DNA from 3 places in the Mesorhizobium sp. M0060 genome. Region 3 is predicted to be linked to each of the others. Evidence: riboswitches for the same ligand, from Rfam matches in the RefSeq annotation. Region 3 holds a riboswitch; each other region holds the start of a gene.
The links. Region 3 has a riboswitch for cobalamin ahead of NKJ94_RS35515 (CbtB domain-containing protein). Riboswitches for the same ligand answer to the same signal wherever they lie in the genome.
Positions count from the first base shown of each region.

Region 1: linked by a shared signal. The riboswitch ahead of metE (5-methyltetrahydropteroyltriglutamate--homocysteine S-methyltransferase) and the one ahead of NKJ94_RS35515 (CbtB domain-containing protein) in region 3 are both predicted to bind cobalamin.
Region 2: linked by a shared signal. The riboswitch ahead of NKJ94_RS09255 (DUF1636 family protein) and the one ahead of NKJ94_RS35515 (CbtB domain-containing protein) in region 3 are both predicted to bind cobalamin.

Region 1 is NZ_JAMYUP010000052.1:24,306-32,053, forward strand. It holds gene NKJ94_RS29725 (adenosine kinase) at 1-723, shown strand, start outside; gene NKJ94_RS29730 (transposase) at 756-1,430, opposite strand; gene NKJ94_RS29735 (MFS transporter) at 1,718-1,987, shown strand; gene NKJ94_RS29740 (helix-turn-helix transcriptional regulator) at 2,032-2,865, shown strand; gene NKJ94_RS29745 (hypothetical protein) at 3,183-3,314, opposite strand; cobalamin riboswitch at 3,992-4,192, shown strand; gene metE (5-methyltetrahydropteroyltriglutamate--homocysteine S-methyltransferase) at 4,288-6,633, shown strand; gene NKJ94_RS29755 (FMN-binding negative transcriptional regulator) at 6,713-6,952, opposite strand; gene NKJ94_RS29760 (dihydrodipicolinate synthase family protein) at 6,987-7,748, opposite strand, start outside.
Region 2 is NZ_JAMYUP010000006.1:188,938-196,685, forward strand. It holds gene cobG (precorrin-3B synthase) at 1-821, opposite strand, end outside; gene cobN (cobaltochelatase subunit CobN) at 818-4,336, opposite strand; gene cobW (cobalamin biosynthesis protein CobW) at 4,353-5,390, opposite strand; gene NKJ94_RS09255 (DUF1636 family protein) at 5,387-5,821, opposite strand; cobalamin riboswitch at 5,859-6,064, opposite strand; gene NKJ94_RS09260 (winged helix-turn-helix domain-containing protein) at 6,083-7,291, opposite strand; gene NKJ94_RS09265 (NADH-quinone oxidoreductase subunit A) at 7,626-7,748, shown strand, end outside.
Region 3 is NZ_JAMYUP010000097.1:5,125-12,872, reverse strand. It holds gene cobO (cob(I)yrinic acid a,c-diamide adenosyltransferase) at 15-644, opposite strand; gene cobU (bifunctional adenosylcobinamide kinase/adenosylcobinamide-phosphate guanylyltransferase) at 646-1,170, opposite strand; gene NKJ94_RS35520 (CbtA family protein) at 1,163-1,945, opposite strand; gene NKJ94_RS35515 (CbtB domain-containing protein) at 1,960-2,139, opposite strand; cobalamin riboswitch at 2,176-2,371, opposite strand; gene NKJ94_RS35510 (aromatic ring-hydroxylating oxygenase subunit alpha) at 2,513-3,715, shown strand; gene NKJ94_RS35505 (MFS transporter) at 3,684-4,883, opposite strand; gene NKJ94_RS35500 (heparan-alpha-glucosaminide N-acetyltransferase) at 5,139-6,137, shown strand; gene NKJ94_RS35495 (methyltransferase family protein) at 6,134-6,640, shown strand; gene NKJ94_RS35490 (MerR family transcriptional regulator) at 6,644-7,030, opposite strand; gene mgtE (magnesium transporter) at 7,165-7,748, opposite strand, start outside.

The DNA of each region.
Region 1 (7,748 bases), on a different contig from region 3:
GCGCACGACATCCACGCGCAGGGCGTCGCCTTCGACACAAAACCGCTCGACGGCGAACCACCGACGGCGCGCTCGATGATCTTCGTCACGCCGGACGGCGAGCGCTCGATGAACACCTATCTCGGCGCCTGCATCGAACTCGGCCCGGAGGACGTCGAGGTCGACAAGGCCTCGGGCGCGGCGGTCACCTATTTCGAGGGCTATCTGTGGGACCCGCCGCGCGCCAAGGAGGCGATCCGGCAGACGGCGAAGCTCGCCCATGCCGCCGGGCGCGAAGTGTCGATGACATTGTCGGACTCGTTCTGCGTCGATCGCTACCGCGACGAGTTCCTCGATCTGATGCGCTCCGGCACCGTCGACATCGTCTTTGCCAACAGCCACGAGATCAAGTCGCTCTACCAGACCGCGTCTTTCGACGAGGCGCTGGCGCTTATCCGCAAGGATTGCAAGATCGCCGCCGTCACCCGTTCGGAAAAGGGCTCGGTCATCGTGCGCGGCGACGAGACGGTCACCATCGAAGCCACCAGGATCCGCGAGCTGGTCGACACGACAGGCGCCGGCGACCTCTACGCCGCCGGCTTCCTCTACGGCTACACGCAAGGCCGCAGCCTAAAGCAGTGCGGCGATCTCGGCTCGCTGGCGGCCGGGCTGGTCATCCAGCAGATCGGCCCAAGGCCAAGGCAGAATCTGCGCCGAGAGGCCGAGCAGGCGGTATTGCTGTAGGTGGGGAGCCAAGAACCAGCTGCCCACCCTTCTTAATCCAGCCCGAGCCTTTTCTTCAGTTCCGCATTCTCCTTGCGGAGACGATCGGCAAGCAGGCTCTTTAGCCGCTTGTTTTCTTCCTCGAGCGCGACGAGATCCTTCAGCCCGTCACTGTCCGCCGCCGGCGCCGCCGCCTTCTTCCAAAGATAATATGTCTGTTCCGAGATGCCGGCTTGCTTCACCGCACTCTTGAGAGTAGCGCCGCCGCCGATCGAGGTCTCGATCTGCGCCAGCTTCTGGGCACGATCCTTCGCGGAGTAGCTCTTTCGGCCTGTTCGCGCTGACGGCGGTGCTTCAGTGGCCGCGGATATCGGCTTGGCGCCGTTCTTGCGGGCAGGCGAGCTCGCCTCAGCTTCTGGCTTCCTCGACCGCCGCGCTCTCGCCTTCGGTTTTGGCGTTTCCGTTTTGTCTGCCGGTTCTCTAACTACTGCTGACTCGGTTTCCAGAGGATTGGCCATGAAATGCTCCACTCGCGGTTCGTGCAAAGGTTCAGCATCAAGGGCCACTACGGTAGAGTCAACAAGCTGACGATTTAACGGCTCGACTTCCTTTGTTGTCTCGGCCATCGCCGCGGCGATGTCGAAATTGCCCCAGATGGAACGTGCGGATTTTTGATAATTGCGCTTTTGTTTGACTTCCACGGTGAATGGTCGCGTCTGCCGCCTCATAGTTCCTTCCTGAATAGGAGAATGAAGTCGCCGCTCGAATTTTTGGCGCTTCCTGCTTAGCGCGGAGCATTATCGTATAGCCGCTCAACGGGCAAGTGATGCCGGTCTGATGGCTGACCCATCTGGGGAGATTTGAGCGGCTTCGCGCGTCCTGCGCATGCCTGTAAGGCCGCCAAGTTTTCTGGGTTAGCAGGCGCGCACTGTGGCAGCTTGGCTTGTACGGCGAGGCCATGGTTGAGTGAGGCGAAACAAATCCAGCCCCGCGGTCAATCCCGAGGCTTCCCACAATGGCGAAGAGAACATCTTCACTCGTTCCTTTTGAGCACAAGACCTTCCGTTCGCTATGGTCGGCTGCACTCATTTCGAACCTTGGCACCCTAGTGGAAGGTGCGGCGGCAGCTTGGCTGATGACGAGCATCGCAGCAGTAATTTTTGATCGCCCATTCGTGCTGTGTACCAGCCCTGTGTCTTGCGCAAGTGGTCACGAACGGCTGCCGGAGCCTCGAAGACGCCCTAAAAACACATGCTGCGATTTTTCAACACGCTCGACGTGTTAGATTAATTCATCCACAATGCGTGTGTTGAACACGCGAGGTGAGTTATGAACATGAAAGAGCTTAGGGTTCGACTGGGCATGACTCAAAAAGATTTGGCAGAGCAGATGGCAACGACGCAACAGACTGTGGCCCGTTGGGAAACAGGCAAAACGCAGTTGAACGTCGAGCAGATCAAGGACCTTTGTCTCACGTTGAAATGCACGGTCGAGGAGCTGCTGGGCTGGAAGATTGATGTCGAGGAGTGGCGCACGAGCCCGTTTGCAATTGCCGATGCCGAAACGCGATACGGCACGCTCAGAATCAAGACGACTGTTGGCAGCCGCCAATATCCTATCGATGAAAAGGCGCGTGAATCGATTTTACGTCAGTTGAAGGAACTTCATAATCTGCGTAGGAATAACACTAGCAGGCCATGGCTGTATTGTTGGAGCCTTGACAACAAAATACTCTTGATAAATCCGCAATATGTCCGCACCATTGAGCTCATCGGTGACGATGTAGAGGAGATGCCAGGGTATTATCATCCAGAAATCTATCGGGCTTTGGATGACTGGGATAAGGGTGAGGTTTCAGGAAAGCTGAAGAAAGAATGCGATGCCATCATCGCAGAGATGGGTGATCAGGAAGCCGTGCGCATGGCCTCGTATGTTCGCGTCACATATGACGACGGAGAAGATGAGTGGAACTTCTTGGATGAAGAAACTGCTACGACTTTCTTCGGATTGGAAGCTGCGACCTTTGACGTTCCCCAGTGTAGTTTCGCCGAAGTGGAGGAAGAAGGTTACTACCGAGCGCGATACGCCAACCTTGATCGCGTCGCGGTGATGGAGGTTCCAAGCGACCGTTATCACAGATTGACCGCGCCCGAGGAAGCTTAGAACCATCCACGAAGGGCGCATGTTGCATCTCGACCTTGCGTGGTGCGTTTTCAGTACGAGATGACGTTAAGCGTAGGTAGTGGCAGGTAAGAGTGCTCGACCAGAAGCTCAACTGCCTCCTCAATATCGCTGCCGATGTGCCGCAGGACACGTCCACGGGAGCGTGGATAGGCGTGAAGTTCCTGCACTCCACGGTCCGCTCTCCCATCGCCGGTGTGTGCCCGACGCCATCTTGTGGACGAGCTTGGCCGCCTGCACCCGGTTGTATTCCGGCTTGCGGTCCGCCTGGGCGGTCCGCCGCGATGGCTATCTCCATGTCAATCGGCGCCGAACTTTGACTGCCCGCTGCTTTTGATGAATTTGGCGAGGTCCCGCGCATAATCACTCTTGGTCTTCTCCTTGAGGCCCTGTGTCGCGAACTTGTGGTCCAGCAGGGCAAACAGGTCCAAGTCCCCTTCCGCCTGTGGCGCTGGCTTGCCCCTCACCGCCCTCGGCTCCCAATTGGGGACCGCTTCTGCGCGCTGCACCGTGGCGATTGTCCGCCCAAGACGCATCACAAGATCGAACGCCAAACCGTGCGCGTGCACGACGATTTGCCGCTCAGGCCTCATTTGGACAGGACTTGAGCTGGCCCGGTGGTTTGAGCCGGGTTACTTGAGCCGGTGGGCTGCGAACAAGCAGTTCGAGACATTGGCCTCGATCACTTCGCAACACGCCGCTGCGCCTGGCCTCGGTGTGCTCCCCCCGAAATCGTTGTGTCATATCACCGAGGGCATCACGGCCAACAGCTTCCACATGGGCAACAGCCTCGCCATTGAGCCGAATATGGTCGCGAGCAGATCACCAACGAAGCGGTCGGAACCTCGGAGCCGAAGTTCGACGCCGAGGTGGTTCGCATGATGCGCTAAGCAGCACCACGGCGCTTGCCGGTATGTTTGCTGCCGGCAGCCGACGAACTCCTATCCTCCTGGACAAGGGCGCCGTGCGTTACTGATTTGATTTACCGGCCGCTCAAGGCTTCCACAGTTTTCGCTTTCGAGGCGACCTTTGGAACATGCCAACGGAAATTTAACATAACGACATAAACATTTCTTTATGCGGCGTTGACAAAGAAGCGAACTGCTGTAATTGTCTCCCGCGTCGTGGTTCTCCGTACGGCGCTGCCGCAGCGGAGCTAAGAGGGAAGCCGGTGCGATGCCGGCGCTGCCCCCGCAACTGTTAGCGGCGAGCCAACCCCACTCATGTCACTGAGGCGAATAGCCTTGGGAAGACGGGTAGAGGCTATGACCCCGCGAGCCAGGAGACCTGCCACGGCGAATTACGTCCACGGGCGGGGTGTCTCGGTGGCCGCTGCAGCCTGGCGTTCGTGCCGGCCTGCTAGCGCCTTCCTTGTCACCGACGCCCCAACCATCGGGGTCTGGCATGACTGTCTCTCAGCAAATTCCTGTAGCAACGCTCGGCGTGCCCCGCTTCGGTCGTCGGCGAGAACTGAAATTCGCGCTTGAAAGCTACTGGTCCGGAAAATCGTCCGCTGCCGACCTTCTCACGACCGCGAAGGCGCTCCGTGCCGCTAGCTGGGAGGAGCAGCACGATCGCGGCGTGTCGAAAATCCCGTCGAACGACTTCTCGCTCTACGACCATGTGCTCGACACCGCAGCCATGGTCGGCGCCGTTCCATCCCGTTACGGCTGGAATAGCGGCGAGGTTCCACTTGACATCTACTTCGCAATGGCGCGGGGCAACCAGGGTCAGACGGAGGATTGTCGACACGCTGGTCACCAGCAGGCGGCTCATCGGTCTGATGTAACCGCGATGGAAATGACCAAGTGGTTTGACACCAACTATCACTACATTGTGCCGGAACTCAACGATGATCAGACGTTCGCCCTCTCGTCGACGAAACCGGTCGATTACTTCATCGAGGCTAAAGCTCTCGGCGTTCACACACGCCCAGTCATCCTTGGACCGATCACCTTCCTCAAGCTGGCGAAATCGCCTGCCGAAGGATTCGATCCCATCGCGCTCCTGCCGCGGCTGCTGCCCGTCTACGAGCAACTCCTGCAGAGGCTGAAGCTGTCTGGAGCCGACTGGGTGCAGATCGATGAGCCAGCGTTTGTCCTCGATCTGAACCCGAACGAACGAGCTGCGTTCGAATTCGCCTATGGCCAGTTGTCGAAAGCCGCGCCCGAGCTGAAGATCATGCTGGCTACCTATTTCGGGCCGCTGGGAGACAATCTCGAAACCGCGGTTTCTCTGCCCCTGGCCGGGCTGCATATTGATCTCGTGCGCGCTCCCGAGCAGCTGGAAACGGTGGGTCGGCTCGCACCGAAGGATCTGGTGCTCTCGCTTGGCTTGATCGATGGCCGCAACGTCTGGCGTGCGAACCTGCCCGCCATTCTCGACCGCATCAAACCGATCGTCGCCGGCTGGCCCTTGGACCGCGTCGAGATCGCGCCTTCTTGCTCGATGCTGCATGTGCCGATCGACCTCCGCATGGAGACGGAACTCGACGCGGACATCAGGTCGTGGCTCGCCTTCGCGGCCCAGAAGACCGACGAGTTGGTGTTGCTTGCCCGGGCCCTGTCCCAAGGCAGGGATGCGGTGGCAGGCGCGTTGAAAGCGTCTGCCGAGGCTGCCGCCACTCGCGTGACATCCACGAAGATCCATGACCCGCTGGTTGAGGGGCGGATCGCCAGCATTGACGACAGCATGAAGCGACGAGAGAGCGCTTTTGCCGAGCGCTCCAGAGTCCAGGCCGGCACGCTCGGGCTGCCGCCGTTCCCGACGACGACCATCGGGTCCTTCCCGCAGACGCCGCAGGTACGCAGGGCGCGGGCCGCTCATGCGAAGGACCAGCTGAGCTATGTCGACTACGAGACCTTCCTGAAGAAGGAGATCGAGGCTGCAATTCGCTGGCAGGAAGAGATCGGGCTGGACGTGCTGGTGCACGGTGAGTTCGAACGAAACGACATGGTACAGCATTTCGGCGAGCAGCTGTCCGGCTTCGCCTTCACCCAGCATGCCTGGGTGCAGAGCTATGGGTCGCGTTACGTGCGCCCCCCCATCATCTTCGGCGACGTATCGAGGCCCAATCCGATGACGCTGCGCTGGTGGCAGTTCGCCCAGTCGCTTACGGAAAACCCTGTGAAGGGAATGCTCACAGGCCCAGTGACCATTCTCAACTGGTCATTTGTTCGCGACGACGTACCCCGCTCCGAAGCATGCCGCCAGATCGCGCTCGCCATCCGCGACGAAGTGACGGATCTCGAATGGTCCGGCGCAAGGATGATCCAGATCGATGAGGCCGCGTTTCGCGAAGGATTGCCACTCCGCCAGTCTGATTGGAACGACTATCTCGACTGGGCTGTCGAATGCTTCCGGATCGCTTCAACCGGTGTAAAGGACGCGACTCAAATCCATACCCACATGTGCTATTCGGAGTTCAACGAGATCATCGACGCGATCGCTGAAATGGATGCGGATGTCATATCGATTGAGACGTCGCGCTCGAAAATGGAACTGCTGGACGCCTTCACGAGCTCCAAATATCCGAATGAAATCGGGCCCGGAGTCTACGACATTCACTCACCACGGGTCCCGGAAGTCGGCGAGATTTCGGATCTCGTCATGCTTGCCCGCGAGCGACTGTCCGATGCCCAACTGTGGGTAAACCCGGACTGTGGCCTCAAAACCCGCAAGTGGGAGGAGGTCCGCCCTGCCCTCATGAACATGGTTGCTGCAGCACGCGCGCTCCGGGAGAAAGTGTAGGCCGGAAGGTTTCCTGGTTGCTCACCATGTGGTGAGTTAGCGGCTGCCGCATGTGGGCCGTGAATGTGCCAAAACGCGATCACATCCTTTGAAATAAGTCACTCGAGCGAGAAAGTGCACTTTCCTTCGGCACGTGTCCTAATCGCGCAGGAATAAAGGGAACCGTTTTCTCTCCCTGTGACGTGTCGAGTTCGAAGGGGATGTGATTGGCGTCGAGACCGCTCCGGCCATGGGTTATCAGCATGCCAAGTGCGCTGTTCTCGATCAGTTCGTAAAGGACTTCTCGGCTCGGTTCATCGAAATGCGCGGGTACATACATGACAGGTTCCTTCGCTGGCCGCCGGGTTCGCTATTCACCGGTTGACATCCGATGGCAAGCGTTCCAACGCGGCGGCGATCTGGCGCTTCGCTGCTGAGGGCAGAGGCAGGATGGGACGCGGGGGGTCGGCACGGCAAATGTCGAGCAATTCGGCAAGTGCATAGACGACGCGAAGGCTCGAGAACTCCTTGAAGAGGCTCCAGAGCGGCGCAAGCGTGGCATCGATCCGTCGCGCTTCGGCCGCATCGCCCTGTTGCGCCGCCGTGACGATCTTCACGCAGACCTCGGGCAGGATGCCGGCGAGGACGCTGTACCATGTGTCGGCGCCGGCGATCATGGCCTCTGCGGCGTTCCAGTCGCCGCTGTAGCCGATCGAGAACCCTTCCGGCACAGTGCGCCTCTGGTCGGCCAGATGGCTCTTGATCGCATCGCCCTTGTCTGTCGGATTCTTGATAGCGACAATCCCACCCACCTTTGCCAGGCGGCTGACGAGTGCTGGGGTGAAATGGAAATGCGTCGTTCCTGGATTGTCGTAGACGACAATCGGCAGGCCGCTCTCGCACGCCACCGTCGAGAAATGTTCGAACACCTCGTCCTCAGTGAGCGGGGTGTAGGAGGCGGCCGCAAGCAGCCCCGCGGCAACTCCAAGGGCCTTGGCGTCCTGCGCGAACCTCACTGCTTCATCGGTGCGCAACGCGCCCACACCCACCACGACCGGCGTTCGCCCGGCGATTTCGTCCAAGGTCTCGGCGAGCGTCCGTCGCCGTTCCTCGCGCGACAGATACATGTAGGTGCC
Region 2 (7,748 bases), on a different contig from region 3:
ATCTCCCCCACTTGGGGGGAGATCGGCAGCTTCGCCGGCGGCTCACCCTTAGCATCCTTTGCGATTGGCGAAAGCTGAGACGAGGGCGCAATCTCCCCCCCTGTGGGGGAGATGTCCGGCAGGACAGAGGGGGGCGCGACGGAACGCCAATTTGCCAGAGATCTCAGCTGTCTCTCCGTCAAATCCCGCGCATGGGCATCGCGGCCTTTTTCGGCAATCATCCTTAGAATGGCGAGGGCGATGTCACAGGCCGCATCTTCCTCGCCCACGGCGAGCGGCGTCGCACCCTGTGCATCTCCGGCGACGGACACGCGCCATCGAGTTCCCTCGTGCTTCCGCGTGGCGACCAACCTGACATCGGCGCTCACCGTACCTATGCCAAGCTGACCGCCACCATCGACAACGACCGAAACCTTCGGCCCGAGGCGTTGCGTCAGCCCGGCCGCCTCGATGGTTTTGCGAATCCGCTCCGCCAGCGGGCGCGGGTCGGCGATCTCTTCGGGGTCGAGCCCCGCAAGTGGGCCGGTCTCGACCGGCACGCCGATGCGCACCGCGATGCCTAGCGCATCGACCTCCGTCGCCAGCAGCCGGGCGCTTTCGGGCGTCAGGCCGCGTATTTGCAGGCTGCCGCGGGCGGTCACTTCCATGATGCCGTTGCCCTGCCGCAGAGCCGATTCACCGAGTCTGATCAACGACTTCGGCGACAATCCTCCAGCAATCGGGCCTCCAGCAATGGGGTTGAGCCGCACCAGCAGCCCGTCGCCGGTTTCCATCGGCGCCGACAAAGCGGGGCAGGCGCCGCGGCGGGAGAAGGCGTTCATGCCGCCACCCCCAGCGCTTGCGCTTCGGCAATCAGTGCCGCGAGATCGTTATCGATTGAATTGCGCAGCGGATGCCAGAGACCGCGCCGCCGTGCCGACAATAAGCGCTCGGCGATGACTTTCGCCGCCACCGGGTTCTCGCGCAGTATGAAGGCGCGGACCACGGGGTCGCCGAGATAGGCGTCGTGCACGGCTTCGATCAGCGTGCCTGATATGGCATTTGTGGTTTCGGCAAAACCGACCAGCCGGTCGACGGTCTCGGCGAATTCCGAGGCGCCGCGCGGCCCGTGCCGCATCTGGCCGGCGATGAAGCGTGGATTGACGGCACGCGCCCGCACGACGCGCGACACGGCCTCGCTCACCGAGCGTGGCTTTGGCTTTTGCGGGTCCGTGGTGTCGAGGACGATGACGTCGGCGTTCTTGCCGAGTGTTGCAAGGGCTGCCGAAAAGCCGCCGATGAAGGCGACATCGGCCGAGCCTTCGAGGATGTCGCGGCCGGGATCGTCGCCGGTGTGGACGAGAAGGTCGGCCTCGGCGATGCGGCCCTCGAACGCGCCGGGTACCGAAACCCCTTCGCCCTCTGCGCCGCCATAGGCATGCGAGGTGGCGTCGAGATAGGCGCGGCCGATCTCTTCGCGCCCCGCCCAGTCGCCGCTCGACAATAAGTCCTCGACGCCGGCGCCGTAGGTGCCGGGCGAGGTGCCGAAAATGCGTGGGCTGATCTTGCCGTCGGCGCGAGTCTTGGCGGCAAGCGGGTTTTCCGACGCGTCCTCGTCGCGGGCGGCGACGGCGTTGGCTGCAGCGTCGATCAGCGCGATCTGGGTCGGGAACATGTCGCGGAACAGGCCTGAAATGCGCCAGGTGACGTCAACACGCGGGCGGCCGAGCGCTGCCGGCGGCAGCACCTCGATGCCGGTGACGCGGCCGGTGACGGAATCCCATTGCGGCCGGCAGCCCATCAGCGCCAGGCCTTGCGCGATCTCTTCGCCACCGGTGCGCAGCGAGGCCGAGCCCCAGAGATCGATAACCAGCGAGCGCGGCCAGTCGCCATGCGATTGCATGTAGCCGCGCAAGACCTCGTCGGCCGCCGCCCTGCCGAGATCGAAGGATGTCGGCGTCGGCATGGTGCGCGGGTCGGCGGTGAACAAATTGCGGCCGGTGGGCAGCACATCGCGCCGGCCACGCGCCGGCGCGCCAGCGGGACCGGCGGGGACGTGGCGGCCGTCGAGGGCGGCAAGCAGTGCGGCTTGCTCGGCTGCCGCGCTTTGCCGCCGCAGTGGATCGGCCTCGCCATTGGGCGAGCGGCCGTAGATGTGCAGGCCGTCCTTGATGGCGAAATCCTTGAGATCGCAGAGCCAGGCGTCGATGCGACGCAGCGCTTCGTCGGGGGCGTCGGTTCCGGCGACACCCGCCTCGGACGCGAGCCCGGTCGTTTGGGCGGTTTCGACGATCAGCTTCGCCAGCCGGTCGCGGCGGCGGCGGTCGAGCCCGTCGGCCTGGGCATATTCGTCGACCAGTCGTTCAAGCCTGTGCTGGTTTTCGTCCAGCCCGGCGCCGGTCAGCGGCGGCGGCAGATGGCCAAGCGTGACGGCGGCAATGCGCCGCTTGGCTTGTGCTGCCTCGCCTGGGTTGGAGACGATGAAGGGATAAATGACGGGCAGGGCGCCGGTGACGATCTCGGGAAAACAGGCTTCGCTAAGCGCGACGGTTTTGCCGGGCAGCCATTCCAGCGTGCCATGCGCACCGACATGGACGAGGGCATGGACGCCGAGGGACTTGCGCAGCCAGAGACCAAAAGCGATAAGCGCATGGCGCGGCGGCAGCGTCGGGTCGTGATAGTCGGCACGGCGGTCGGCCGAACGCCCGCGATCGGGAGCCAGCGCCACGGTGACGTTGCCGAAGGTGGCTGCGCGGAAGGGGAATTTTGCCGTAGGCGCTTGAACACCCCCCTCGCGCAAACCTGTCTCATCTTCAGCCTTCCCCCAAGCCGCCTCCACCGCAGTGATTGCCGCCGTCGGCAATTCTGTGGAGAAGGCCAGATAGTCCGCCAGACCCAATTCTTCGCCGCCGCGCTCCAGCACCTCAAGCAACTCACGCGGCGTTTGCGGAATTCCTTCAACGGCGTAGCCCTGCTCTCTCAGGTCATGCAGCATCGCCAGCACGCTGGACGGCACGTCGAGGCCAACGGCGTAGCCGGTGCGGCCGGGGGCGCTCGGATAATCGGGGATCAGGATGGCGAGCTTGCGTTCGGCGCGCGGCGTGCGCTGCAGGCGCACGAAGGCTTCGACACGGTTCGCCACCTGCGCCACGCGGTCCGGCTCCGGCCGGTTGGCGAGGGCGCGGAAGGCCAATGCGGGATCGGTCTCGCTTTCGCTCTTGAACGAAATGGCGCCGGCGAGGATGCGGCCGTCGAGTTCCGGCAGGACGACATGCATGGCGAGGTCGGCGGGCGCAAGGCCTCGCTGATTGTTTTGCCAAGTGTCGCGGCGTGTCGTCGCGACGATCACCTGGAACACCGGCACGCCGGCGCGGTCGAATAGGGTTTCGACGCCGGGCTCGGCGCCCGAGGCGAAGGCGGTCGCGGTGATGATTGCGGCAGGCTTCAACGATGCAAGCACGGTCTCGACGAAGGCGAGCGACGCGGGGTCCTTGAGGCTGGAGACGAAGATCGGCACGGGAACCATGCCGCGCGCTGTCAGCGCTTCAAAAAGCGCGTCGATGGGCGCGACATCGGCGGCGAGCAGCATCGAACGGTAGAAGAGGATTGGGATGACGGGGGCGACCTCTCCCTCCCCCTCGAGGGGAGGGTGGCCCGCAGGGCCGGGTGGGGTCGTTGCGGAAGTGCTCGACGCTTTCTGTTGGCGCGCTTCAAAGTGTTGGCACGCTTCAGAGAGGACCCTACCCCCGGCCTGCGGCCGGACCCTCCCCTCGAGGGGGAGGGGAACGTCGCGCTGTACGACGCCTAGTCCTGGTTGATAGTAGCCGACTTTCGGCACGCTGACCGGTTCGGCGACAGCCGCGTCTTGCCCCGCCAGTCGCGCCAGCCTCTGCACCAGCGCCGTCATATTTGCCGGGCCGCCTTCGCGGAAATAGTCGAGCAATCCATCGAGCTCTTCGCGCGGCAACGTCGAGCATTCGATCAGCCGCAAATCCTCGTCGCGGCATTCGCCGGGCAGCAGCGCCAGTTTTATGCCGCGCGCCCGGGCGGTCGAGGCAAGCTGGCCGCAGCCATAGCGCCACCACTCATAGCCGCCGAGGATGCGGACCAGGATAACCTTGGCGTGCCGGGCAACGCTGTCGATCCACAGGTCTACGGACATCGGATGGCGCAGATCGCGCAAGGCCGCGAGCCGCATCGACGGCAAGCGATCCGCATCTGCCTTCCACGCCGCCGCCAACCCTGCCAGGTCGCTGTCGGTGAAGGACAGCGCCACGACATCCGCAGGCGTTTGCCTGAGATCAACAGGCTCGGCGAGATCGTCGAGCGAGGCGGATGTGGTGGTGAGGATGTGCATCGCGGTTCGTGCTTTGTCAGCCGGCGAGTATACGCTCGATGGCCGGGCGGTTCAGCCCTTTCAGTCCGATGACGACGAGGCGCGAGCGGCGATCGTCTTCTGCGGTCCAGGCGCGGTCGTAATAATGGTTGACGCGCGGACCGACCGCCTGCAGCAAGAGTCGCATCGGCTTGCCACCGACCTCGACGAAACCCTTGACGCGCAGCACGTTTTCTTCCTCCGCAGCCGTGGCGACGCGCTGTGCCAGCTCGTCCGGATTGGACACCGACGCGATGTCGATGACGAACGAATCGAAATCGTCATGCTCGTGGTCGAGTTCGTCATCGTGATGGGTCTTGCGGTTCTCGATGTCGTCCTCGACGGCGAGGCCGAGGCCGAGCAGCACAGACGGATCGACCTTGCCTTGTGAGGTCGGCACGATCTTCACCGCGCGCGCCACGTGCTTGCCGATGACGGCATTGGCGCGGGCCGAGCCGGCGGCGTCCATCAGGTCGCTCTTCGACAATATGATCAGGTCGGCGCAAGCGAGTTGGTCTTCGAACACCTCCTCGACCGGATCGTCATGGTCAAACGTCTCGTCCTGCGCGCGCTGCGCCCGCAGGGCGTCCATGTCATTGGCGACGCGGCCATCGGCCAGGGCCGGTCCGTCGACCACGGCAATGACGCCGTCGACCGTCACCCGGCTCTTCACCGACGGCCATTGGAAGGCCTGGACCAGCGGCTTGGGCAGAGCGAGGCCGGAGGTTTCGATCAGGATATGGTCGACCCTCGGCGTCAGCGACAGGATCTGGTCCAGCGCGGGGACAAAATCGTCGGCGACGGTGCAGCAGATGCAGCCATTGGCCAGTTCGACGATGTTTTCCTCGGGGCAAGTTTCAATGCCGCAGCCCTTGAGAATCTCGCCGTCGATGCCGATGTCGCCGAACTCGTTGACGATGATGGCCAGCCGCTTGCCTTTGGCATTTTCGAGCAGATGGCGGATCAGCGTCGTCTTGCCGGCGCCGAGAAAGCCGGTGACGACGGTGCAGGGCACGCGGGAGACGGAAGCGGTCATATCTGATCCTTCAAAAGGTCGAGGGGAGGGATTCGAGCCACAAGGCCGCGCTTCAGGCAATCGGGGCGGCCGCGCCATGGAATGAGACCGTCCGTCGAGGTGGCGAAGAGCTTTGCGCCGGCGACGAGGTCGGCGCCGCTGGTCGTGGTCAGATCGCCGAAGACATAGCTCCAGCAGCCGTCGCGCAGGATGGCGGCGCTGAGCCGGCGCTTGCAGTTGCCGAGGCACTCGACGCTGCGGATGCGGATATTTTCGCCGGAGGCGGCGCTGCGCGTGTCCTCGGCGAGCAACTCGCCGGCGCGAGGATGAGCGTCCGAGCCGGTTTCGTCGCGGCAGGAAGAGCAGACGATCACGGTAACGCCGGCCAGGGAATCGCCATGGCCGGACAATAAATCCGCTGTCTCAGCCAAAAAACTGCTGTCGCGTTCCAAATCAGGCTCCTTGCCCGGAAAACCCGCCAGGCGATCGGATTCTTTGTCCTAGACGGCAGGTCTCCTGGCTCGCGGGTCATCGCCTTGATGCCGCCTTCCCGGGAACGTCCCAGTGGTTTTCGGCCGAGGCTCGTCGCTTACAGTTGCGGGGACAGCCGCGGATTTGAAATCTTGCGATCTCGCACCGCATTCCCTCTTGGCTCCTCCCTTTGCCGAGAGGAGACCGTCTGAAGCGGATTTAGGCTTGTGGAGGCAGTTGTGTCAACGCACGTCTACGGCGGCAACATCGGCGAGCGGCTGGCCTAGGTCCCCGGCAGCCGTCACCTCGATGCGCTCAAGCCCGAGCCAGCCCTGCATCAGCTTCAGTTCCTCGAAGAGTTGGGCCGCGGTTTCAGCCGGCGCGCCGGGTTCGGCGTAGGCGGCATGGACACGCAGCACGCCGGCCGGGCGGTCGGCCTTGAGGTCAACGCGCGCCACGATCCTGTCGCCGAGCAGGAAAGGCAGCACATAGTAGCCGTATTGGCGCTTTTCGGCCGGCGTGTAGATCTCGATACGGTAGCGGAAGTCGAACAGTCTTTCGGTGCGCGACCGCTCGAAGACGACCGGATCGAACGGGGCAAGCAGGGCGCGTGCCTCGATCTTGCGCGGAAAACGGGCGTCCTTGTGGAGATAGGCTGTTTTATCCCAGCCTTCGACGCGTACCGGCAATAGCTCGCCCGCCTCGACCAGTTCCTCGATCCGGCCCTTGATGTCGGCGGGAGAGAGGCGGAAATAGTCGCGCAGGTCGCCTGCTGTCGCAACGCCGTGGGCGCGGGCGGAGATACGCAGCAATTCGCGATGCGCGTCCTCCGCGGAGGGCACCGGCAGGGCTAGGATCGCCGGCGGCAGCACGCGTTCGGGCAGATCATAAAGCCGCTCGAAGCCGCGACGCGACGCCGTTGTGATGCGGCCGGCCCAGAACAGCCATTCGAAAGCGTGCTTGGCGTCGCTCCAGCCCCACCAGCCGCCGGAGCCTTTCTGGCCTTCGAGAGCGGATGCGGCGACTGGGCCGCGATCAACCACCGCGCGATAGATGTCTTCAATGTAGGCGACGCGTTCACGCCCCCATTTCGCCAGCCCCAGATACATCTCGTCGCCGCGCTCGGCCCGCTGCATGCGCCAGCGCATGAGCGGATAGGTCTCGACCGGCAGGAACGAGGCTTCGTGTGCCCAATATTCGAAAACCAGGCGCTTGCGCGTCACGGCGGCGTCGTCGAGCAGCGCCAGCTTGTAGCGGCCAAGCCGCGAATAGAGCGGCATATAATGGGCGCGCACGACAGCGCTGACGGAATCGATCTGCAGCAGGCCGGTACGGGCAAGCACCCGGGCCAAATGCCGGCGGTCGGGCGTGCCGGTAGGGCGCGGGTCATTGAATCCCTGTGCCGCCAGCGCGATGCGGCGGGCCATGGCGAGCGAGATTTTTTCCTTTATCAAGGCGGCATCCTGATGATGTCAGACAGAGCAGAGGACCTGCGATTCCGCGCCATGCTAGCAGGGTTTTGGCGGGATCCATGTCAGGAGAGAAAAGTGGAGTGAAAAGTGAAGGAAATCAAACAGGAGCGGATCGGACCAGTTTTCCCGGATATGCCGTTCAGCGCCGCGATTTGAACAAGGTTTGACTTGCTTCGCCGAAAGCGCTGCGCTAACCCTCGCCGCGTTGCAGCATAGAGCCCCTAAAACGGTTCAGTGGTTAAACTGTCACGCTTCCGCAAGTGGGTCCCGTGCTGTAATCAGAGTGGATTGGCCGCCAACGGAAAGCTGCAGCATGAACGCATTGTTGAGTTCGTACCTGCCCATCGTCCTGTTCATCGGCGTGGCGCTGGTTGTCGGCCTGGCGCTGCTTGCCGCACCCTTCCTGGTGGCCTATCGCAACCCCGATCCGGAAAAG
Region 3 (7,748 bases):
CCCGAGGCAACCCCTCAGAACTCGATCCCCTGCTGCGCCTTCACGCCGGCGGAGAAGTGGTGCTTCGTCACGCCCATCTCGGTGACCAGATCGGCCGCCTCGACCAATGCCGGCTTGGCGTTGCGGCCGGTGACGACGACGTGCAGGCCCTCGCGCCGGGCCTTCAGCGCCGCGACCACTTTTTCGAGGTCGAGATAGTCGTAGCGCAGCGCGATGTTCAGCTCGTCGAGCACCACAAGGCTGATCGACGGCTCGGCCATCAGTTCGAGCGCCCTCGCCCAGGCGGCCTCGGCCGCCGCGATGTCGCGCTTCAGGTCCTGCGTCTCCCAGGTGAAACCCTCGCCCATCGCGTGCCAGACAACGCGGTCGCCGAAGCAAGCAAAGGCGTCCTTCTCGCCGGTGTGCCATTTGCCCTTGATGAACTGGACGACGCCGACGCGCTTGCCGTAGCCGAGCATCCTGAGCGCCAGCCCGAAGGCGGCCGTGGTCTTGCCCTTGCCCGGCCCGGTGTTGACGATCAGCAGCCCCTTTTCGACCGTCTTGGCCGCGACCTCGGCATCCTGCACCGCCTTGCGCTTGGCCATCTTGGCGCGGTGGCGTTCCTCGTCCTTGGGATCGATGCCTTTGTCCCTGATATCAGCCATGTCATTTCACCTTGAGCGGCAGCCCCGCCACCATCAAAAGCACAGTGTCCGCGACCGCCGCGACGTCCTGGTTCAACCGGCCGGCGGCGTCGCGAAACTGTCTTGCCAGCGCATTGTCCGGCACGATACCTTGCCCGACTTCGTTGGAAACCACGAACCACGGTCCGCGCTGCCGTGACAGCACGTCCGCCAGTTTTTGGCATTCGGCCTCGAAATCATGTTCGGCCAGCATTTGGTTGGTCAGCCACAGCGTCAGGCAGTCGATCAGCACCGGCCGGCCGTCAGGCAGCGCCTCGATCGCGCCGGCAAGATCGAGCGGCGCCTCGATGGTCGTCCATCCCGCGCCGCCGCGGCGCGAGCGGTGCAGGGCGATGCGCTGATGCATCTCCTCGTCATAGGCTTGCGCCGTGGCGATATAGCTCCACGGCGCCGGACAAGCCGTTACCAGCCTCTCGGCATGGGCGCTCTTGCCGGAGCGCGCACCGCCGATGACCAGGGTCAGTGCCCCGGCAGCGCGGTCAGGCAAAGCTGTCGCGCAGGCTGGTCGCCGTGCCGGTGAAGCGTCCGCGCACCACGCCGACGACCGCGCCGAGCACCAGCCAGAACACCAGATTGGTCAGCGTCACCGCCACCACGAACTGATGATGCAGGCCTTCCGGGATCGCCGTTTCGAAACTATCGGGCTGCGGCGCGCCGACAATATGCGGCGCCACGATCAACGCTACGGCAAGGATCGCCAGCGGCAACGATCTGCGGAAGGCGATAAGGCCGAGCCCGGCGGCGGTCGCCACCACTGTTGCCCACCACCAGATCTGGCGTTGGACAAGGTCGGCCGCCGGCATCGCCGGCAATTCCGGCGGTAGGCCGAGGCCCGGCGCCAGCGTGAACACGGCAAAGCCGGCCAGCCCCCAGAACAGGCCCTGGCGCCAATTGCCGATGCCGCCGGCGAATTCCGAAACCGCGACCAGGACCAATGCGAAGCCGATGCCGGTGACGATATTGGCAACGACGCTGAAGGCAAAGCGCTCGAAGCCATCGGCCGGCGCCCAGCCTTCGTCCTCAGCCGGAGCCATTGCTTCAGCCGGTGCCGGCGCGGCGCTGCTCATAGCCGTCGTGCCCGCGGCGTTCTCGGCCGGTGCCGCAGGTGCCGCGGCATGGTCATGGCCGCCGCCGGCCTGTTCGTAGACTTCCGCCTTCAGGATGAGCGGCACCGTCGCATAGGCCTGCATGCAGGCGAGAGCGATGCCGGCCACAAGCCCTGCGATCGCCGCGATGAACACGACGTTGCGAAACAGTGTCATGATGTCACCCCTTGTCAGTGGCAGGGAAAGCCCATCGAGTGGCGATAGTCGTGCGCGGCATTGTGGACCGCATCGATATGCGAGAAGCCGACAAAGCCCATGACGAAAATGCCGAGGAATGCAGCAAGCGCCAGCTGCATGAAACGCGACTGCGAGGAGACGGAAGCGCCGAGCGAAACGGAAGCGGTATTCATGTCTTGTCCTTTCGCCCTCCACCCGAGGGCATAGAAGTCAGTTTCCTGTCGCCGGCAGGTCTCCTGGCTCGCGGATCAGCGCCCTTCCCCACCTTCCCGAAGGCGCACCTTCAGTGGCATATGGAGAGGACTACCGCACACAGTTGCGGGGGCAGCCACGGCATTGGGCAAAAAATCGCCCGCACCGCATTCCCTCTTGGTCCCTAATGGAACCGACGACATCAGGGACTATAGGCAGAATCGCCGCGCCCGGCAAACCAAATTCCGCCGGATCGTGTGGCGAATGCGCCGTCTCGCCAAGCCGCCGGCGCCCCGCCCCTGATTGACAATTTTCACCGCCGGGTGTCGGCTGCCGCATGGGAGGAAGCCGGCCATGCAACCCAGCCCGAACGAGCGCGGTCCCTATAACGGCCTGACACGGGCCGAGCCGACGCTGCCGTCGCCCGCCTATTGGGACATCGCGGGCTACCAGCGCGATCTCGACGCCATCTGGCATCGCAAGTGGGTGCTCGTCTGCCGAGAGGCCGACCTTGCCCAGCCGCTGGCTTTCAGGACGTTCCGTATAGGCACGCAAGAGGTCGTCGTGCTGCGCGACGAGACCGGCGAATTGCGCGGCTTCCACAACACCTGCCGGCACCGCGGCTCGCAGCTTTGCCAGGAAAGCGAGGGCCGGCTGAAGGCGCGGCTCATCACCTGCCCCTATCACGCCTGGTCCTATTCGCTGCGCGGCGATCTGGTGCGCGTGCCGTCGAAATCGCTGCCTGACCGCTTCGATAAGGCCGATCATCCGCTCTACCGGGTGGCGCTGTCGGTGTGGCGTGGTTTTGTCTTCGTCAACCTCGCGGAAGACGCTGCCGGCTCGGCTGAAACATCCTTCGATCCGGCATCCGGCAACCTCGCCAACTGGCCGCTGGAAACGCTGCTGAGCGGCCATATGCTGCGCAAGGTGATGAACTGCAACTGGAAGATTTTCTGGGAAAACTTCAACGAGTGCCTGCATTGCCCCGGCGTCCACAAGAACCTGTCGCGGCTGGTGCCGATCTATGGCCGCGGCCTGATGGGCCGCCACGACGATCCCGAATGGGCTCGCCATGCCGACAATGACGCGCCGGAATTTTCCGGCGGCTTGCGGGCAGGAGCCGAGACCTGGTCGCGCGACGGGCGCGTCCACGGCTCGGTCTTTTCCGGCCTGACGCCGGCCGAGCGTACCGCCGGGCAGACCTATGCCACCAGCCTGCCGTCGATGTTCATCGTCGGCCATGTCGACTATGTCAGGACCGTGCGGCTGGTGCCGCTTGGGCCGGAGCAGACCGAACTCACCGCCGAATGGCTTTTTTCGCCCGAAGCGCTCGCCGATCCGGCGGCGGACATCGACAATATCGTCGCCTTCGGTACCCAGGTGCTGGAGGAAGACGCTGATATCTGCGAGGTCAACCAGAAGGGCCTCCGCTCGATGCGCCACAAGGCCGGCGTGCTGATGCCGAGGAATATGAACTGCACCGCTTCCACAACTGGGTGCGCGACCGGCATACGGCGCTTGAACATCAAAGCGATTTGGGCAGATAGCGCCAGGTGACGAAGCCACAGGCAGCGGCCAACACGCCGAGCGTCGCGAAAACCGCGCCCAGGCCGAAGAACGCCAGCACCACCGAATAGACCAGCGGCGGCGTCAGCTCGGAAAAGTCGAGATAGGTGCGGTAGACCGCCGCCATCTGCGCCCGCTCATAGGAGCGCACCGAACGCATGAAGGCGGTCGAGCCCAGCGCATCGAGCGCAATGGTGAAGAAGGCGCCGCAAAGCAGCAATGCGCCGCTGACGAGCGGTGCCGCCTCGCCGACGGCGCCGGCCGCCAGCAGCGTCGCCGACATGGCGAAATAGGCGAACGTCATGGTTCGCCGGCCGCCGAAACGCTTTCCTGCCCTGCCCCAAAAGATGGCCATGAACAGCAGCGCATTGCCGGCCGAAACCAAAAGGCCGCCGGCCAGCTTGCCCTCGCCGGTGATCACCATAAACAACGGCCCATAGACGAAGAACGTCGTCCAGAAGCAGGAGCGGCCGAAGGCGATCAGCCAGGCGAGCCTCAGCCTTGGCTGCGCGACGAAGCGGCCGATATTGGCCAGAGGATTGACCGGCCGTGTCTTGCCGGGGCGGATCGACTGGTTGTCGCCGAGCCGATAGGTCCAGAACAGCGCCAGCAAGGCCATGGCGAAGACGGCCACCGCGCCATGCGCCGCATAGATGCCGAAACGTGTGTAGAGGAAAATGCCGAGCGTCGGCCCGGCGGTCCAGGCAAGCATCGACCACGCCATGCGCAGCGACTCGGCCTGCATGAAGTCGGTCTTGCGGATATGGTCCATGATGTAGAGGTTGAGCGTGATCGCCAGCGCGCCGGCGCCGACGACGCGGCAGAGCATGCCCACCACTTGGCCGGCCAGCGTATGGGTGACGAAGAACAGCGAGCCGACGGCCAGCAGGCAGGCGCCGGCGGTATAGACCCAGCGCCGGGCAAAGCGCCGGATCAGCATCGGCATGAACAGCGTCGCCGACAGGCCGAGCATCGCAACGATCGTGTAGAGGATCGAAACGATCTGCTCGTTGTGCAGAATCTCATAGGCCTGGATCGGGATGACGCTGGACACGGTGGCGCGCGCGAAGGATTCGACCGCATAAAGCGAGGCGAAGGTGCGTGCATCCGCCGGCCGCAAGGCCGCAAGCCAGATCGGATGGCGCACATGTGTAGCCATTGCTTTCCCCGAAGCAGAATCGCCCGAAGCAGGTTTGGAGCACAAATCTGCCGTGGCGTTGCCTCGGCGGGTAACAGGAAACCGACGCCTTCACGGCAAAAAGCGAAGCCGGCCAAAGGCTTTCCGGCTCTGGCCTAAAGCGAGCCATGATGCTGAACGGCCGCAGCCGGTACAACGCGAGGCACGGCCTGCTTCTTTTGTCGGGGGCAACCGTGATAGTCGTCTTGCCGGGGCTGAACCAAGACAACGAGACCAATGAGCATCGACACGCCGACCGCCTCCGTTCAGGACCAACCAAAGTTGAAGCGCATCGCCGCCATCGACATCGCACGCGGCGTCGCTTTGCTTGCCATGGCGAGCTATCATTTCACCTGGGATCTCGAATTCTTCGGTTACACCAATCCCGGCCTCACCGCTTTCGGCTGGTGGAAATTCTACGCGCGCTGCATCGCCTCAAGCTTCCTGTTCCTGGTCGGCGTCAGCCTCTATCTTGCCCATGGCAGAAAGATCCACTGGACCGGCTTCTGGAAGCGTTTCGCCATGGTTGCCGGGGCCGCCCTCGCAATATCGCTGGTCACTCGCATCGCCACGCCGGATGGCTTCATCTTCTTCGGCATATTGCACGAGATTGCGCTGGCCAGCCTGCTCGGCCTGGCGTTCCTGCGGCTGCCAGCGCTGCTGACGCTGCTTGTCGCGGCGTTTGTCGTCGCCGCGCCCGTCTATCTGCGATCCGCGGTTTTCGATCATCCGGCCCTATGGTGGGTCGGGGTGTCGGCGACCAATCCGCGCTCCAACGACTACGTTCCGCTGCTGCCCTGGTTCGGCGCCGTGCTTGCCGGCATCGCGGCTACCAAACTCGCCGCCACCTCCGGCGTGCTGACGCGGCTGTCGACCTTGGCGCCCGGCCGCTGGGCAAATCCGCTGGTCTTCATCGGCCGGCACAGCCTTGCCTTCTATCTGATCCATCAGCCAGTGCTGATCGGCTCGGTCTGGCTGTTTTCGCAAGTCATGCCGGCGCAAGTCGAAACCAGGGAGATGAACTTCCTGAAATCCTGCCAAATATCCTGCGAGCAGACGCGCGACACCGAGTTCTGCTCCAGCTATTGTGTCTGCATGCTGGACACTCTCCAGGGCGAAGCCTCGCTTGATCGGCTTTACAGCAATGACCAGTCCCCGGAGTGGAAGGCGCATATTGGCGAGCTCGCCGGCACCTGCACGGCCAGGACCGAGAGCACGCTGGGAGGACAACAATGACCGACAGTCACCCGAAACCCGTGCAGCAGAGTCCTGGTCAGCCGAAATTGGGGCACATACCATGGCCGCCGCTGATCTATATCGCCGCCATCGCCGTTAGCGTCGCGCTAGGGCTGTTTTATCCGCTGCCATGGATCGGCGATCTTCTCGGCGACATCCTGTTCGCCGCCGGCCTTGTGGCGCTGTTGGCGGTCGCCGCGCTCTGGTTCACGGCGATCCGCACCATGATCCGCGCGAAAACGACGCTCAACCCGAACGGCGTGCCGGATCATCTGGTGACCACCGGGCCCTTCGCCGTCAGCCGCAATCCGATCTATCTCGCCAACACGCTGCTGCTGGTCAGCCTCGCCTTTGTCTTGGGGAGCGCCTGGTTCCTGCTGCTGGCGTTCGTAGCGGCCTTCCTGACGCAGAAGCTGACGATCGAGAGCGAGGAAAAGGTGCTGACGAGCAAATTCGGCAAGAAGTACCGGGACTACGCCAAAAAGGTGCGACGCTGGATCTGAGCCTTAGGTGTTGACGCCGAGTTCTGCCAGCCGCTCGACGCAGGATTCCTCGGCCTGGTCGAGCTCGGCCAGGGTCTCCTCGAGATCGCGGCGTTTCTGGCGCAAATCCTCGCGCTTTTCCTCGATGCGCTTGATCATCAATTTGAGTTGGCCGACCTCGCCGGGCGGCTCCCTGTACATCTGGATGATTTCGCGGATCTCGTTGATCGAGAAGCCGAGCCTCTTGCCGCGCATGATCTGGCGGATGAGATGCCGGTCCGACGGGCGGAACAGCCGCGTGCGGCCGCGCCTTACCGGCTGCACCAGCCCTTCGTCTTCGTAGAAGCGCAACGTCCGCGTCGACACGTCGAATTCGCGGGTCAGCTCCGTTATCGAATAATATTCCCGCATCGTTACTCCAATGCCCCGGCCACGCCGCGAGTTCCCCATGCGGCTTCGCCAGCGTCCAGACGTGTGCCAGAATCGGCAGGCAGGGACCTTCCAAAACCTCGCACGGCATTTACGTAAAAGTCAATTGAGAGGGTTCAGCGCACGCCGAACCACCATGTGGCAAGCCCGAGAAAGGCAAAGAAGCCGACGACGTCGGTGACCGTGGTGACGAAAACCGCCGAAGCCACAGCCGGATCGATCTTGAAGCGGTCGAGCAGCAGCGGGATAAGGATGCCCGCCAGAGCCGCCACGAACATATTGATGATCATCGCAGCCGCAATGATGCCGCCGAGATTGCGATCGTGGAACCAGGCAGCAGCCACGAGGCCGATCAGGATGGCAAAGATGATGCCGTTGATGAAGCCCACCCCGATTTCGCGGCGGATGATGCGGCCGGCATTGTAGATGTCGAGGTCCCTGGTCGCCAGCGCCCGCACCGTGACCGTCATGGTCTGCGAGCCGGCATTGCCGCCCATGCCGGCGACGATCGGCATCAGCACCGCCAGCGCCACGATATGCTCGATGGTGCGGTCGAACAGGCCGATCACCGAGGCCGCCAGGAAAGCCGTCAAAAGATTGACCAGCAGCCAGGGCACGCGCGAGCGCGAGGTCGAAAAGATGCTGTCCGAGAGTTCTTCGTCGCCGACGCCGCCCATGCGCAGCAGATCTTCCTCGGCCT